3 regions of the Arthrobacter sp. StoSoilB13 genome follow, and region 1 is predicted to be linked to each of the others. Evidence: predicted binding sites of a transcription regulator. Region 1 holds the regulator's gene; each other region holds the start of a gene.

Region 1 (4,394 bases):
ACGCCGTGGTTTCCACGCGCACAGGCCAGGGCATTCCTGAGCTCCTGGAAGAGATCAGCCGGTCCATTCCCCGGCCGGGAGTCCGCCTCGAAGTGCTGATCCCGTACGACCGCGGTGACATGGTCAACAAGCTGCACAACTCCGATTCGGAAATCCTGAGCCTCGAGCACGAGGAAAACGGAACCCGCGTGGTGGCCATGGTCCGTGAGGGATTGGCGGCCGAACTGGAGTCATTCGTCAGCAATGGTTGAGAAGGTGGCGGCGGACGTCGTCGAGTCGGTGGCGGAGAAGTTCACCCTCGAACTGTTGGACAAAGCTGTTGCCGGGATGGGCGGTCAAAGCCGTTCAGGCCAGCACGAGATGGCCAGGCAAGTCACCAGGGCCATCGAGTCCGGTGAACATTTGTTGGTCCAGGCGGGAACGGGTACGGGTAAGTCCTTGGCGTACCTGATTCCGTTGATCGCCCATTCCATGGACAGCGACAAACCAACGCTTGTGTCCACCGCTACCTTGGCCCTGCAAACGCAGATTGTTGGCAGGGACCTGCCCCGGCTGTTGGAGACCATAAGCCCGGCCCTTGAGCGTCCCGTGAACGTGGCACTCGTTAAGGGCCGGGCAAATTATGTTTGCCTGCAAAAGCTGGAGGGCGGCTTCCCCAGCGAAGAGCCGTCCGAGGGGCAACTTTTTTCCCTGGGTGAGGACACCAGCGTGCCGCATTTTGCAGCGGCGGTTGGCGGCCCGTCGTCGCAATTGGGCAAGGAAGTGGTCCGGCTCCGTGAATGGGCCGAAAAGACGGCCACTGGCGACCGCGATGAACTGATGCCGGGTGTCACCGACCGCGCCTGGAGGCAGGTCTCCGTGACGTCCATGGAGTGCCTGGGAGCGCAAAAATGTCCGCTTGCCGAGGAATGCTTCAGCGAGCAGGCCCGGGCCCGGGCGGCTGAGGCTGACGTCGTGGTGACCAACCATGCCATGCTGGCCGTCAGTGCCTTCGAAGGCCTTGCTGTCCTGCCCGAGTACGACGTCGTTGTGGTTGACGAAGCACATGAGCTGCAGGACCGGGTCACGGGAGCCGTGACAGGTCAGCTGTCCGTGGCAATGGTGCATGCTGCGGCTTCGAGCGCGCGCAAACACACCGCTATTACCGTAGACGCCCTGAACGCGGCCGCCGATCGACTGGACATGGCCATTGCCGGTGTCCCCAACGGCCTGCTGCCCAATGGGCTCAACGACGAACAACTGGACTGCCTGGACCAGCTGCGCGATGCTACACGCGCCGCATTGTCCGACTCGAAGAGCGACTCTTCAAACGCGGTCGACGGCGGGAGGCAGCTTGCGCGCTCACGGCTCATGCTCATTCTGGAACTGTGCGAGCGGATGCTCGCAGCCAAGGAGAACCGTGAAGTGGTGTGGTTCTCCAGGAACAGCACCTTCGATCCCCAGCAGGGATACTCACACCCGGACGAGACCGCGCCCGCACTGATCAACATCGCCCCGCTTAGCGTTGCCGGCCGCCTGCGGGAGGGCCTTTTCGCAGGGCACACAGTGGTGCTTACTTCTGCCACGCTGGCCATTGGATCTGCCTTTGAACCCGCAGCCGGTGGCCTGGGGCTTATTGGAGATGGGGCGCCAAGCTGGACCGGGTTGGACGTCGGGTCACCTTTTGATTATCCGAAGCAGGGTGTGCTCTACGTGGCCAAGCACCTGCCCAAGCCCGGCAGGGGCACTTCACCCGAGGCCCTGGATGAGCTTGAGGACCTCATCCGTGCATCCGGTGGGGGAGCCCTGTGCCTGTTCTCATCGCGTCGGGCGGCCGAAGAAGCTGCAGATGCCATGCGCCCGCGGCTGGATGTGGACATCCTCTGCCAGGGGGAATCCACCATGGCAGCACTGGTGAAGCAATTTGCCGATGAACCGGACACCTGCCTCTTCGGCACCATGTCCCTGTGGCAGGGCGTCGACGTCCCTGGCGGTTCATGCCGCCTTGTGGTGATTGACCGCATTCCATTCCCGAGGCCCGATGACCCGCTAATGACCGCACGCTCACGGGCCGTTGCACAGTCCGGGGGCAACGGGTTCATGGCGGTGTCGGCTACGCATGCGGCAATTCGTCTTGCGCAGGGAGCAGGACGCCTCATTCGTTCCACCGGCGACAAAGGCGTGGTGGCCGTCCTGGACTCACGGCTTTCCACCGAACGGTACGGCGGGTTCCTGCGTGCCGCTTTGCCGCCATTTTGGGCAACGACGGACCGCAACGTGGTGCGCGGCGTCCTGGAACGCCTGGGCGCAAAGAGAACGTAGGCGAACTCCCTAGAGGGAGCGCAGTACCTAGAGGGAGCGCAGGACCGAGACGACCTTGCCCATGATGGTGGCCTGGTCTCCAAGTATCGGTTCGTACTGCGTGTTTTGCGGGAGCAGCCATGTGTGGCCGTCCCGCTGGCGGAAGGTTTTTACCGTGGCTTCGTCATCCAGGAGTGCTGCCACGATGTCACCGTTGATGGCGTCATTCTGGCGACGGACAACCACCCAGTCACCGTCACAGATTGCGGCATCGATCATTGAGTCACCAGCGACCTTCAGCATGAACAGTTCGCCGTGGCCCACCAGCTGCCGGGGCAGGGGCAGGACATCCTCAATAGTCTGGTCGGCGAGGATGGGCCCACCTGCAGCGATGCGTCCCACCAGGGGTACCATCGCGGTGTCGCTGGCGCTGGCCAGTTCCGTCACGGCGAGTCCGCCTGCGCTGCGGAGTGTAGTAGCTGCTTCCACTCCGGGAATTGTCCCGCCGTCAAGGGTCAAAGGCATGAGTACTTCCATGGCGCGGGGGCGCTTGGGATCTCTGCGCAAGTAGCCGAGCTTCTCCAACTGGGAGAGCTGGTGCGTGACGCTGGAGAGGCTCGCGAGACCAACGGTGTCGCCAATTTCGCGCATGCTGGGCGGATACCCGTTGTCATTGACAGACCGCTGGATGGTTTCCAGGATTTTCTTCTGCCGGACAGTCAGGCTTTTGGGACTCTTTTGAGGCTGCTGGCTCCGCAGGGGTGCCCCGCCGCCGGTGGCTTTCGCTGCCATGTTCGCCAATGCCCTTCCGTTCCGCCCGGTCACGGTCTGAAGTGTGCCCGGGGATGTGGGATCCGAAAAAATGTCAGACCCTCCTGTTCCACTGAAACAGTGCCTGTTTCTTCACTCAAACCTAGGCCAGGCACACGCGTTTATCAAACATTCGTTCTAGCGAGTCTCGACACCGTTCGTTGATAAGTGCTAAAAATGTCATAGCAAGGTTCGAATATGTGTTCTATAAAAGTTGAGCGCGGTTCGGATGTTCGAAGAAAGTGTTCGAACATTCGGCGCCGGGCTCGGCGAACACAAGGAATTGGCAGCCGGCAACGGGCATCCGATGCAGGCAATCGCTCAGAAGGGCTCAGCTCATGTCCGCAATCTCTACGTTCCACGAATTCCGCAACACTCCGGCTCCTGCGCGTCTCCGGCTTACCCAACGCGGCAGGATCGTCTTCTTTGGAATTCCCGTCATGCTGCTCCTTGCCGCGCTGCTGAGCCTTGCCGGCTTCATCAACTCCCCGGCCAAAGCTTCTGATTCCCAAGCCCAGCTGCAGCCGCCGGTGGCAGTTACGGTTACCGTCCAGCCAGGGCAGTCCCTGTGGGGCATCGCCGGTGCGGCCCGCGCCGGAGCGGGACCCCCGTGATGTCATCGCGGAAATCATCCAGTTGAACGATCTCCGCGGGGGACGCATCCAGCCCGGCCAGCAGCTGTTCGTTCCCGCCAATTGAGCGGCCAGGGGCGAGGGGCCAGCGTCTCTGGCGTCACAGTTACTCCGCAGTCGCACCGGCACCTTAAACTGTCTTGGTGAGTGACCAGCTTGAGCGACTTGACCGACTTCCCCTTCGGACCAACCTGCGTGGATTGAGCCCCTATGGCGCGCCGCAGCTTGACGTCCCCATTTTGCTCAACGTCAACGAGAACACCCATGGCGTTCCGGCAGATGTGCAAGCGGCGATTACCCAGGCTGTTGCCGCCGCGGCCACTGGCCTGAACCGGTATCCTGACCGCGAATTCACCGAACTCCGTGAATCCCTTGCCGATTACCTCGGACACGGGCTTTCCGCGGAGAATATCTGGGCAGCCAACGGCTCCAACGAGGTCCTGCAGCAGATTTTGCAGGCTTTTGGAGGTCCGGGGCGTAAGGCGCTGGGATTCCCTCCCACGTATTCCATGTACCCGTTGCTTGCCAGTGGCACGGACACTGAGTATGTCCGTGGGGTGCGGGCTGATGACTATGGCCTGGATGCGGCTTCTGCGGCTGCCCAGGTGCGGGAGACCGGCGCAAATATCGTCTTCCTGTGCTCGCCGAACAACCCCACGGGAACGGGACTGG
Region 2 (4,394 bases), 250 kb from region 1:
GGGAAGTACATCTGGGTGACGATGCGTTGCGTGAACTCCGAGCCGAACATGGAGAAGTGGATGTGGGCCGGGCGCCAGGCGTTCAGGTGGTTCTTCCACGGGTACGCGCCGGGTTTGATCGTAGTGAAGCTGTACGAGCCGTCATCGCCAGTGATGCAACGGCCGACGCCGGTGAAGTTGGGGTCCAGCGGGGCCGGGTGCTGATCGCGCTTGTGGATATAGCGGCCGGCTGCGTTGGCCTGCCAGATCTCCACGAGCTGACCGGCCACCGGGCGGCCGTCGCCGTCCAGGACGCGGCCAGCGACGATGATGCGCTCACCCTGCGGCTCACCGTTGTGCTGGATAGTCAGGTCCGATTCCAGCGCGTGCACGTCCTGGTGGCCGAACGCGGGCGAGTAGAGCTCGATGGTTTCCGGGTCCGCGTGGTGCAGGCTCTTGGTGGGGTGCCGAAGGATGCTGCTGCGGTACGGCGCGTAATCCAGCCGGGGCATGGTCTCCGGCGCCTTTCCGTTCTTCAGGGCCTCCGCATAGCGGTCCCCGATGCCCTTCATCTCAGCGCTGAGATCCGCCTGGGTTTCCACTCTCCTGGAATCATGCGCTGCATGTGCCTCAGCGGGAGGCACGAGCTCCTCGGATTCGAGCTGTTGCGCGGTCTGTTCTTGCGGCACAGCCGGCTCCTTTCGATGGGTTGGATTGTTGCTTCAGGGTTTATGACCGGTGTAGCGAGTCGTATTGGACGGCGTGGCGAACCGGTGCATTGGGCGCTCCGTAGCCGTCGTAGTTGCCGCGGCGTTCCACCATTTCGAAGAACACACTGCCAACCGTGGCGGTGTAGAAGTGGAGGAATTCTCCGTTGGCGTCCCGGTCGTAAAGGAGGTTGAGCTCCTTGAGGGTTGCCAGGAAGCCGGGTTCGAGGTCGAAACGGGCGTCCAGGTCCTCGTAGTAGTTGGCCGGAATCTCCAGGAATTCGAGGCCACGATCGCGTGCGGACCGGGCCGTTGCCACGAGGTCTCCCACGGCGAAGGCGATGTGTTCCTGGTAGGTCTTGCGTGCACTCTGGGCCTGCTGCGCCGGTGCGAGATTCAGGACCAGCCTTACCGCGCCATTGCTGGTTTCCATGACCTGCGAACGCACCAGGCCGCTGGGGCTTGGGACCTCGGCGAAGGGCTGTGGCTCCAATGCCAGGGCGCTGGTGTAGAAAAGGACGGCTTCGTCGAAGTGCTGCCAGGGCTGGGCGAGGTTCACGTGATCAATCACAGCGTTCCGCGGCGCTGCGGAGTGCTCCAGCCCCTCGCCGAACTCATGCGTCCACGCAGCGGTCCCATCCGGGCTGCCCTGGCAGAGGAAGATTTCGGTGGAGTCCGGCGCGGAGATGCCTTGGAAGACTTCCTCATCGGCCTGGACCTTGCGGGCAACCACCGGCGCCTTGAGTTGCTGGGCGCGAGCGGAGGCAATCACTGGAGAGTCGACGTCGAACCCTAAAGCGGCGATAGCCGGTTCCGAATGCGAGGCCGCTTGCTCGTTGATGATTACGCGGGCCCTGTCCCATGGTCCAGAGCTGGACGTCTTTGGTGCGGTGGCGCCCTTCGAATTCGAAGCCGAGCTGGCCAAGCAGCTTCTCGAGCTGGGCGGTGTCGTCGGCTTTGACCTCGGCGAAGTTGAAGCCGGCGGGCTCATTCACCTTGGGCAGCGTTGCCAATTCCATGGGATAACGACGGCGGGAGGCGCCACCGTTGACCGGCTCGCCGTCCGCGGAGGTGCTCGCCAACCACTTGGCGCTCTGCTCCTCCAACCAGATCAGGGAGCGCATGGCATCGACGGCCGTCCGCTCGGTGTCCGACTGACGGAAGACGTCGTTGAAGACTTCAAGAGAAACCGGACCTGTGTAGCCGGCGCGGACCACGTGGCCCATGAACTTGGCGAGCTCGAACTGGCCCTCGCCCGGGAACACGCGGTAATGGCGGCTCCACGAGAGCACGTCCATGGAGAGTTTGGGGGCGTCGGCAACCTGGACGAAGAAAATCTTGTCCGCGTTGATCTGCTCGATCGGCGCAGTGTCCCAGTCGCGGGAAAGGATGTGGAACGAGTCCAGGCAGGTTCCGAGGTTGGGGTGATCCACCATCTCGACCAGACGATATGCGTGCTCGTAATCGTTCACGTACTTTCCCCAGGCCAAGGCTTCGTAGGCAACTTTGACGCCGTGATCCCCGGCCAGCTCCGCGAGTTCCGCTAGCTGAGAGGCGCGGAGTTCGTCGTCGTCGATCGTTGCAGTGGCGACGTTTGAGCAGACCAGGATGGTGTCCATACCCAGGCGTTCCATCAAGTTGAACTTGGCCTCGGCCCGCTTGAGGTTGGCCTTCAGCAGGTCCGGAGTGACGCCGTCGAAATCGCGGAAGGGCTGGTACAGATCCAAGCCGAGGCCAAGATCCGCGGCCATTTTCCGCACTTCCTCGGGACTCAGGGGCGAAGTGACGAGGTCCTGCTCAAAGATTTCGATGCCGTCGAAGCCCGCGATGGCGCAGGCCTGCATCTTTTCTTTCAGCGTGCCGGACAGGCAGACCGTCGCGATTCCGGTGCGCATCAGTGACCCGCCTTTGCCAGAGCCGGGGCGTCGGTGGCGGCGAGCGCATCCTCGACGGCGATCAGCTCAAGGAAGTGGGCCCGCATTCGGTTGCGATCGGCGTCGTGGCCCGTGAAGAGCCGGAAGGCGTCGGCAGCCTGACCAACCGCCATGCGTCCGCCGTCGAGAACCTTGCAGCCCTTGGCGCGCGCTTCGCGGACCAGCTGCGTCTCGATGGGGCGGTAGACGATGTCCGCAACCCAGTGCCGCGGTTCCAGGAGGTCGATGTCCAGCGGCAGCCCGGGGTGGGCGGCCATGCCGATCGGGGTGCAGTGAACCAAACCGTCGGCGAGGGACATGATCTGCGGGAGCTCTTCCGTGCTCCGAGGCGTGACCGTGGCGGCCGGGAAGAGTTCGCCAAGTTCGGCGGCGCGCTCTGCGGCCCGCGCCGGGTCCATGTCCACCAGGTCCAGGGCGCCGACCCCGGCGGTGAGCAGGGCGTAGGCGACGGCGGAACCCGCACCGCCCGCACCCAGCTGGACCACGCGCTCCAGCTTCGCACCGGGGAGTCCGTCGGCGAGAGCCGAGCCGAAACCTGAAAAGTCGGTGTTGTGGCCGATGAACCGGCCGTCCTGAATGAGGACTGTATTGACGGCACCCAGGCGACGGGCGTCGTCGGAAATTTCGTCAAGGTGCTCAAGGACCAGCTGCTTGCACGGGTGCGTGATGTTCAGTCCGTTGAAGCCCATGCGCTGGGCCGCGGTGAGGAGATCCCCGACGGAGGTGGCCGGCAAAGCCAGGTCCAGCAGGTCGATGGGGCGGTACAGCAAGCGAAGGCCCTGCACATCGGCTTCGCGTTCGTGCATGGGCGGAGTCAGCGATGGCATGACGCCTTCGCCAATCAGGCCCACCAGAACGGACTCGGCTCGGTTGCTCATCCTAAAGCTCCTTTGACTTCAGCACCCCTGCTTTTGGCACTTTCTGGGGCGCCAACTGCCCGGGTGTATTCCAGATTACTACAAGTGTTCATATTCCGCACGTTTGTTCTTATCGCGAACAAACGCGATGTGCTGACCCAACTGAGTCGCAGTTGTGCGCGTTTAGCGGCCTCAAAACGCGCTTAAGTGCGACCCAGTTGGGCTAACGCTGGGGCAGGCGGGCCGCGAGCTCAGCAGCGGCTTCCTGCAAAGTAGGGACGTGGGCAATGAGCTCATCCATGGTGAGACGAAATACCGGAACCGCCGTGGCGACGGACGCAAAGGCGTGGCCTTGGGAATTGAGGACCGGTACTGCGACCGCGCGCATGCCGATCTCGTTTTCTTCGTCCATGACCGCATAGCCCTGACGGCGCACTTGCTCGATCTCCGCCCGGAATGCAGCCCGATCGGTAATGGAGCGCTCAGTGAGAGGCTCCAGAGGCAACTCTTCGAGCAGTCGTTCGCGTTCGGCGTCGTTCTCAAAAGCGACTATCGCCTTACCCACGGACGTCGTGTGCAGCGCACCAAGATGGCCAGGATCGCTGGTGACGCGGAAGGTCTTGGGGCCGTCCACCTTATTGACGGTTAGATGATGGTTTCCGTCGCGCACCGAGAGGATGGTTGCTTCTTCGGTCCGCTCCGTGACGCGCTGGAGTACGGGAAGGGCCGTTGCCGCGAAGCCGTGGTGGTTGGAAACCCGCTGGCCCAACTGGAAGACCCGCAATCCCAGATGATACCGACGACCGTCGGGCTCGTAATCCACAAATCCGTCGCGCGTCAATGAACCGAGCAGCCGGTACGTCGTACTGAACGGAAGTCCCGCACTCCTGGCCAGATCCGCGGCACTCGCACCCTTG
Region 3 (4,394 bases), on a different replicon from region 1:
GGTGTGGAGAAGGACCGCGAGAAGATCAGCTGGTCCCGGCCGATGCGTTCTTCCTCCATGGGAATGCACGGAGTGCCTTGCAGCTCCAGAACTGTGCGCATCATGACAATGGAGAACTTGTCGCGGATCGCCACAGGATTAGCCCGGGTGAGGTCCAGGATCGAGAAGATTCCCATCGCGTTCAGGCGCTTGGTGAGTCTGGTGGCCACGCCCCAGATTTCGATCACCGACAGCTTCGCCATGAGTGCTTCCCGTTGCTCGACGGGTACAGATTCCCAGCGGCAGACGCCATCGAACCAAGGGTTCTTCTTGGCCCATTTGTTGCACAGCTTGGCCAGCGTTTTCGTGGGCGCGATGCCCACACAGACAGGCACGCCGACGTGGCGCCTGCAGGCTTCTTTCATCGTCCGGCCCAGCTGCAGCAGCTCATCGGGTTCACCCTTGACGCCCAGGAATGCTTCGTCGATGGAGTAGACCTCCAGCCAGGCTGAATACCTGCCCAGCAGCTCCATGACCCTGGCTGAAATGTCCCCGTACAGTTCGTAGTTGCTGGACAGGGCCACCAGGCCCCATTCCTTGGCCCGGGGGCGCAGTTTGAACCACGGCTCGCCGAGCCCAATGCCCAGACGCTTGGCTTCCGGTGAACGGGTGACCGCGCAGCCGTCGTTGTTGGAGAGAACTATGAGCGGTTTACCCTCCAGTGCGGGATTGAAGACACGCTCGGCTGAGGCATAGAAGCAGTTCACGTCCACATGCGCTATCTCCTGCATCCGGCGCATGATTGCGGGCTTAGACATGGTGCAAACACCGTGTCGCAACGCCCCAGATGGTCAGGTCCGAGAGCGCAGGAACCTTGATGTCAGGAAAGTCCGGGTTGTCGGCCTGCAGGACGACACCGTGGGCGGTGATCCTTAGCCTCTTGATGGTCAGCTCGCCGTCAAGAACAGCGACAACGACAGATCCGTCCTTGGGCTCCAGTGCGCGGTTGACGATCAGCTCATCGCCGTCGCTGATGCCGGCCTGCTGCATGGACTGCCCGGTGACTCGGACAATGAAGGTACTGGTCACGTCCTTGATCAGGTGCTCGTTCAGGTCAATGCGACCGTCGAAGTAATCCTGGGCCGGTGAGGGGTAGCCAGCAGCAACCGCTACCGGTGCCATCAGTACAGCTACCAGAGAGAGTCCCGCATCTATCACACGGGGGCCAACTATCACGCCCACAACACACCTTTTTTCGAATATATGTTCGAATTAAAGTGTACGCCGTTCCACCGACAGAATAGGGACTCCACCAAGTCGCATTCGGTGCCTTATGCCCGGGGGTGTGTGACCGGCCAACCGGAGGTGACCGGCCACACTGCACGTTGGCCAGGACGGGGGGTTGTCCCCCTGTTCAACGTGGTACGCACTGACCTGCGTACTCAGTCCGGACAAACTGTGCAGGCGGTGCGCTTGTGACGGGGGCCAGAAGCCACAGTCTGTTTTGCTAACAGAGATTCCGTGGCCTTTGAGCCGCGCGTCTACGTAGTGCGCGTTAGCAGAGGGTAGTGACGCGTTTTCTCAGAAAGCTTTCCTCGGTGGTGATTTCATCCAGCACTCCGGGACATCGAAGGCCGCGAAGGTTGCCGGCAGGTGATGGGCCAGAGCCGGTAGTTCGGCTTTGGCAGTAACCATCCTGCGCTGGAGGGCATCAAAGTCCACCAGGCTGTTGTTCCAGATGACAGCCTCTTCCGGCCAGCTCAGGATCCTGCCAGAAGGTCCGAGTTCCGGCCCGGTCGCCTTCCTGGGGAGCCCCGAGCTTCTCAAAGAGTTTTCGCTTTTCGCGACATGAACTTTTCCAATCCCGCACTCCTTTGACTGGAGACCCGACCTTGCCGGACGCAATCGGTCAGGCTCCGCAACATATGTTTGGCCGTCGGCTGTGGGGTCTGTCGGTCACTGTTCATTGGAGAGAATCCCTTGAAGTATCTGCTTGGGAAAATAACAGCCTTCGTTGCCGTATTAATGGTCGTTTTTGGCGCACTTTCAATGGGGGTGCTCCACCTAAGTCCATCAGCTCACGCCTACGAAGTAGCAACCAACCAGGCAAACGTTACCGGCGGAGCGGCTATTTTGACGATGCCAGGATCCGGTCTTACGGCCACCTATGATCAATCCGGACTGACTGACCTCGTGGGACAGTCAACGATGGGCAGCCGTGGATATGTGGCCTCTGATTTCTCACAAAACATTGGGACTGGGTCCCCGGCTGTTGAATTCGCTACCAACGCGGTCAATAATTGCGCGGCAACCGGTCCCTGTAGCGGCTTGGGGACGGTCACGATCGCGTTTAGCCAGCCCGTGAAGAATCCTGTGCTCAACATCGCTGGCCTCGGTGGAAACGTGACTTGGTACGACAACAAGAAAGGACCTGTCGACCGCCAGTCCCAGCTCCACGCCGTGTTGAATCTCGCAACCGCGGGCTTGACGATGACCAAGCTTTCCGGTGGAAACCTTAGCGTGTCGGGAAATGCCATTACGGCCACTAACGACAACGCAGGTACTCGGTGCGAGACGACCACCCAAACGAACGATCCTCAGCCTGTAAATGCCCAAGCGACTGCGGCCTGTGGGTCTGTCCGTATCAATGGCATTGTGACCTCGTTGACGTTCGATATCAGCGCGGTCTTTGTCCAGACCACCAGCGCGCTTCCGCCATACACGATCAACGACGCCCAAGATCCAAACCATAACGCGGACAACTTCGTCATGGCGGTGACTGTTCCGCAGGATTTTGGTGATGCGCCTGCTTCCTACGATCAGAACAATGCTGCGCGGGCGGATCTGTCGGATGTGACGTTGGGGGCGAATGTTACTGAGGACAACGCGTCGGTGGCGAACGGCACGGTTTCGCCGAATGCGGGTGCGACGGCGGCTTTGGACCTGATGGACGACGGCGTGACACTGGCTCCGATGGTGCAGGGTTCTACGGGTTATTCCACGACGGTGGCGATCAGCGGGGCGGGCAAGCCGGGCACGACGTGTGGGTGGATTGATTTCAACAGGAACGGGATCTTCGACAGCGCTACCGAGCGGGCCTGCGCCTCCTTCGCGGCCGGTGCCACGTCGGCGACGCTGACCTGGGCGGTCCCTGCCGGGGTGGGTGCGGGGACGACGTATGCGCGGTTCCGGATCGGTTACACGACCGCCCAGGTCCAGGTCCCGATCGGTGCATCGGATTCCGGTGAGGTGGAGGATTACCTCTTCACTGTTGCTCCCTCGTCCGCTCCGGCGATCACGTTGGTGAAAACGGTGAACAAGACCACGCTGGTGGCCGGTGAAACGGCGACGTACACGTTCGTGGCGAAGAACACGGGCAACGTGACGCTGACTTCGGTGGTGATCACCGAAACCCTGTTCTCCGGAACGGGCACGATGTCGGCTTTGTCGTATGCCTGGCCTGGCCTTCCGGGGATTCTTTTGCCGGGGCAGTCCGTGACGGCGACCGCAACGTATGTGGTCACGGTTTCGGATGTGACCACGGGGTTGGTGACCAACACGGCGAAGGTCACCGGGAACCCGCCCCTGGGGTTGCCTGTTTCGGCAACCGATGATGCGCAGGTCACCGCGCCGGCTGCGTGGAAGATCAAGAAGAGCGCCACGGTCAACGGGTCCGTTCCCGCAAACCAGTCCGTGAGCCCTGGCCAGACCATCGTGTATACGGTGACGGCGTCCAGTATCAGCGGCACCATCACCGGGGTGGTGCTGAAGGACAACCTGGCAGAGGTCCTGGATGACGCGACGTTTGTGGCCGGGTCAGCGACCCTGGTCATCGGCACCGGAGCGCCCGTGCCGGTGGCCAACCCCGTACCGCCCTCCACGGTGCTGACCACGGCGGCGTTCACGCTGCCGGCCGGTCAGACGGCCACCCTGACGTACAGTGTGCTGGTCAAGGCCGGGGCATGGAACGAACAACTCGTCAACGTCGTGACGGGCACCTCGACCACCACACCCCCGCTGACCTGCGCACCCTCTTCGGGGGCGGCCGGCCCTGACTGCACCACCACCCATCACACCCCGGCGAAGGTCCTGATCGAGAAGATCGGCGAGTCCTCCGGCGGGACCTGGGTGCCGATGGCCGGCTCCACCTGGGCGGTGCACGTCGATAACGCCGGCACCCCCGGTGCCGTGCTGGCCAGCCCCACCATCACCGCCGTGGCGGGGCAAACAGGCCGGTTCCAACTCGAAGGAATCCAGCCCGGAACGTACTGGCTTGAAGAAACCACCGCCCCGGACGGGTTCAACCTCCTGGCCGAACCGGTGAAATTCACCATCGCCACCAACGGCACCGTAACCCTCGGACAAGGCTCCACGGGTCAAGGCTCCGGCTCCGGTGGGGTTGTGACCAGTACCGA

Evidence for each region. Region 1 encodes LexA, which represses DNA repair genes until DNA is damaged. Its sites were predicted from a motif close to TCGAACANNTGTTCGA; they were not measured.
Region 2: LDP01_RS13110 (shikimate dehydrogenase) is a predicted target of LexA. The motif match lies at 3,594-3,609, and genes of this name have one in related genera.
Region 3: LDP01_RS00940 (LexA family protein) is a predicted target of LexA. The motif match lies at 1,235-1,250, and genes of this name have one in related genera.

What each region holds. Positions count from the first base shown of each region.
Region 1 covers NZ_AP024648.1:1,298,792-1,303,185, forward strand. The annotation lists gene hflX (GTPase HflX) at 1-251, shown strand, start outside; gene LDP01_RS18235 (ATP-dependent DNA helicase) at 244-2,301, shown strand; gene lexA (transcriptional repressor LexA) at 2,329-3,072, opposite strand; partial or broken gene LDP01_RS18245 (LysM peptidoglycan-binding domain-containing protein) at 3,429-3,789, shown strand; gene LDP01_RS18250 (histidinol-phosphate transaminase) at 3,866-4,394, shown strand, end outside.
Region 2 covers NZ_AP024648.1:196,211-200,604, reverse strand. The annotation lists gene pcaH (protocatechuate 3,4-dioxygenase subunit beta) at 1-668, opposite strand, end outside; partial or broken gene LDP01_RS13115 (bifunctional sugar phosphate isomerase/epimerase/4-hydroxyphenylpyruvate dioxygenase family protein) at 709-2,581, opposite strand; gene LDP01_RS13110 (shikimate dehydrogenase) at 2,581-3,498, opposite strand; gene LDP01_RS13105 (IclR family transcriptional regulator) at 3,701-4,394, opposite strand, start outside.
Region 3 covers NZ_AP024647.1:207,071-211,464, forward strand. The annotation lists gene LDP01_RS00935 (Y-family DNA polymerase) at 1-797, opposite strand, end outside; gene LDP01_RS00940 (LexA family protein) at 790-1,221, opposite strand; gene LDP01_RS00945 (CLIPPER-2 domain-containing protein) at 2,341-4,394, shown strand, end outside.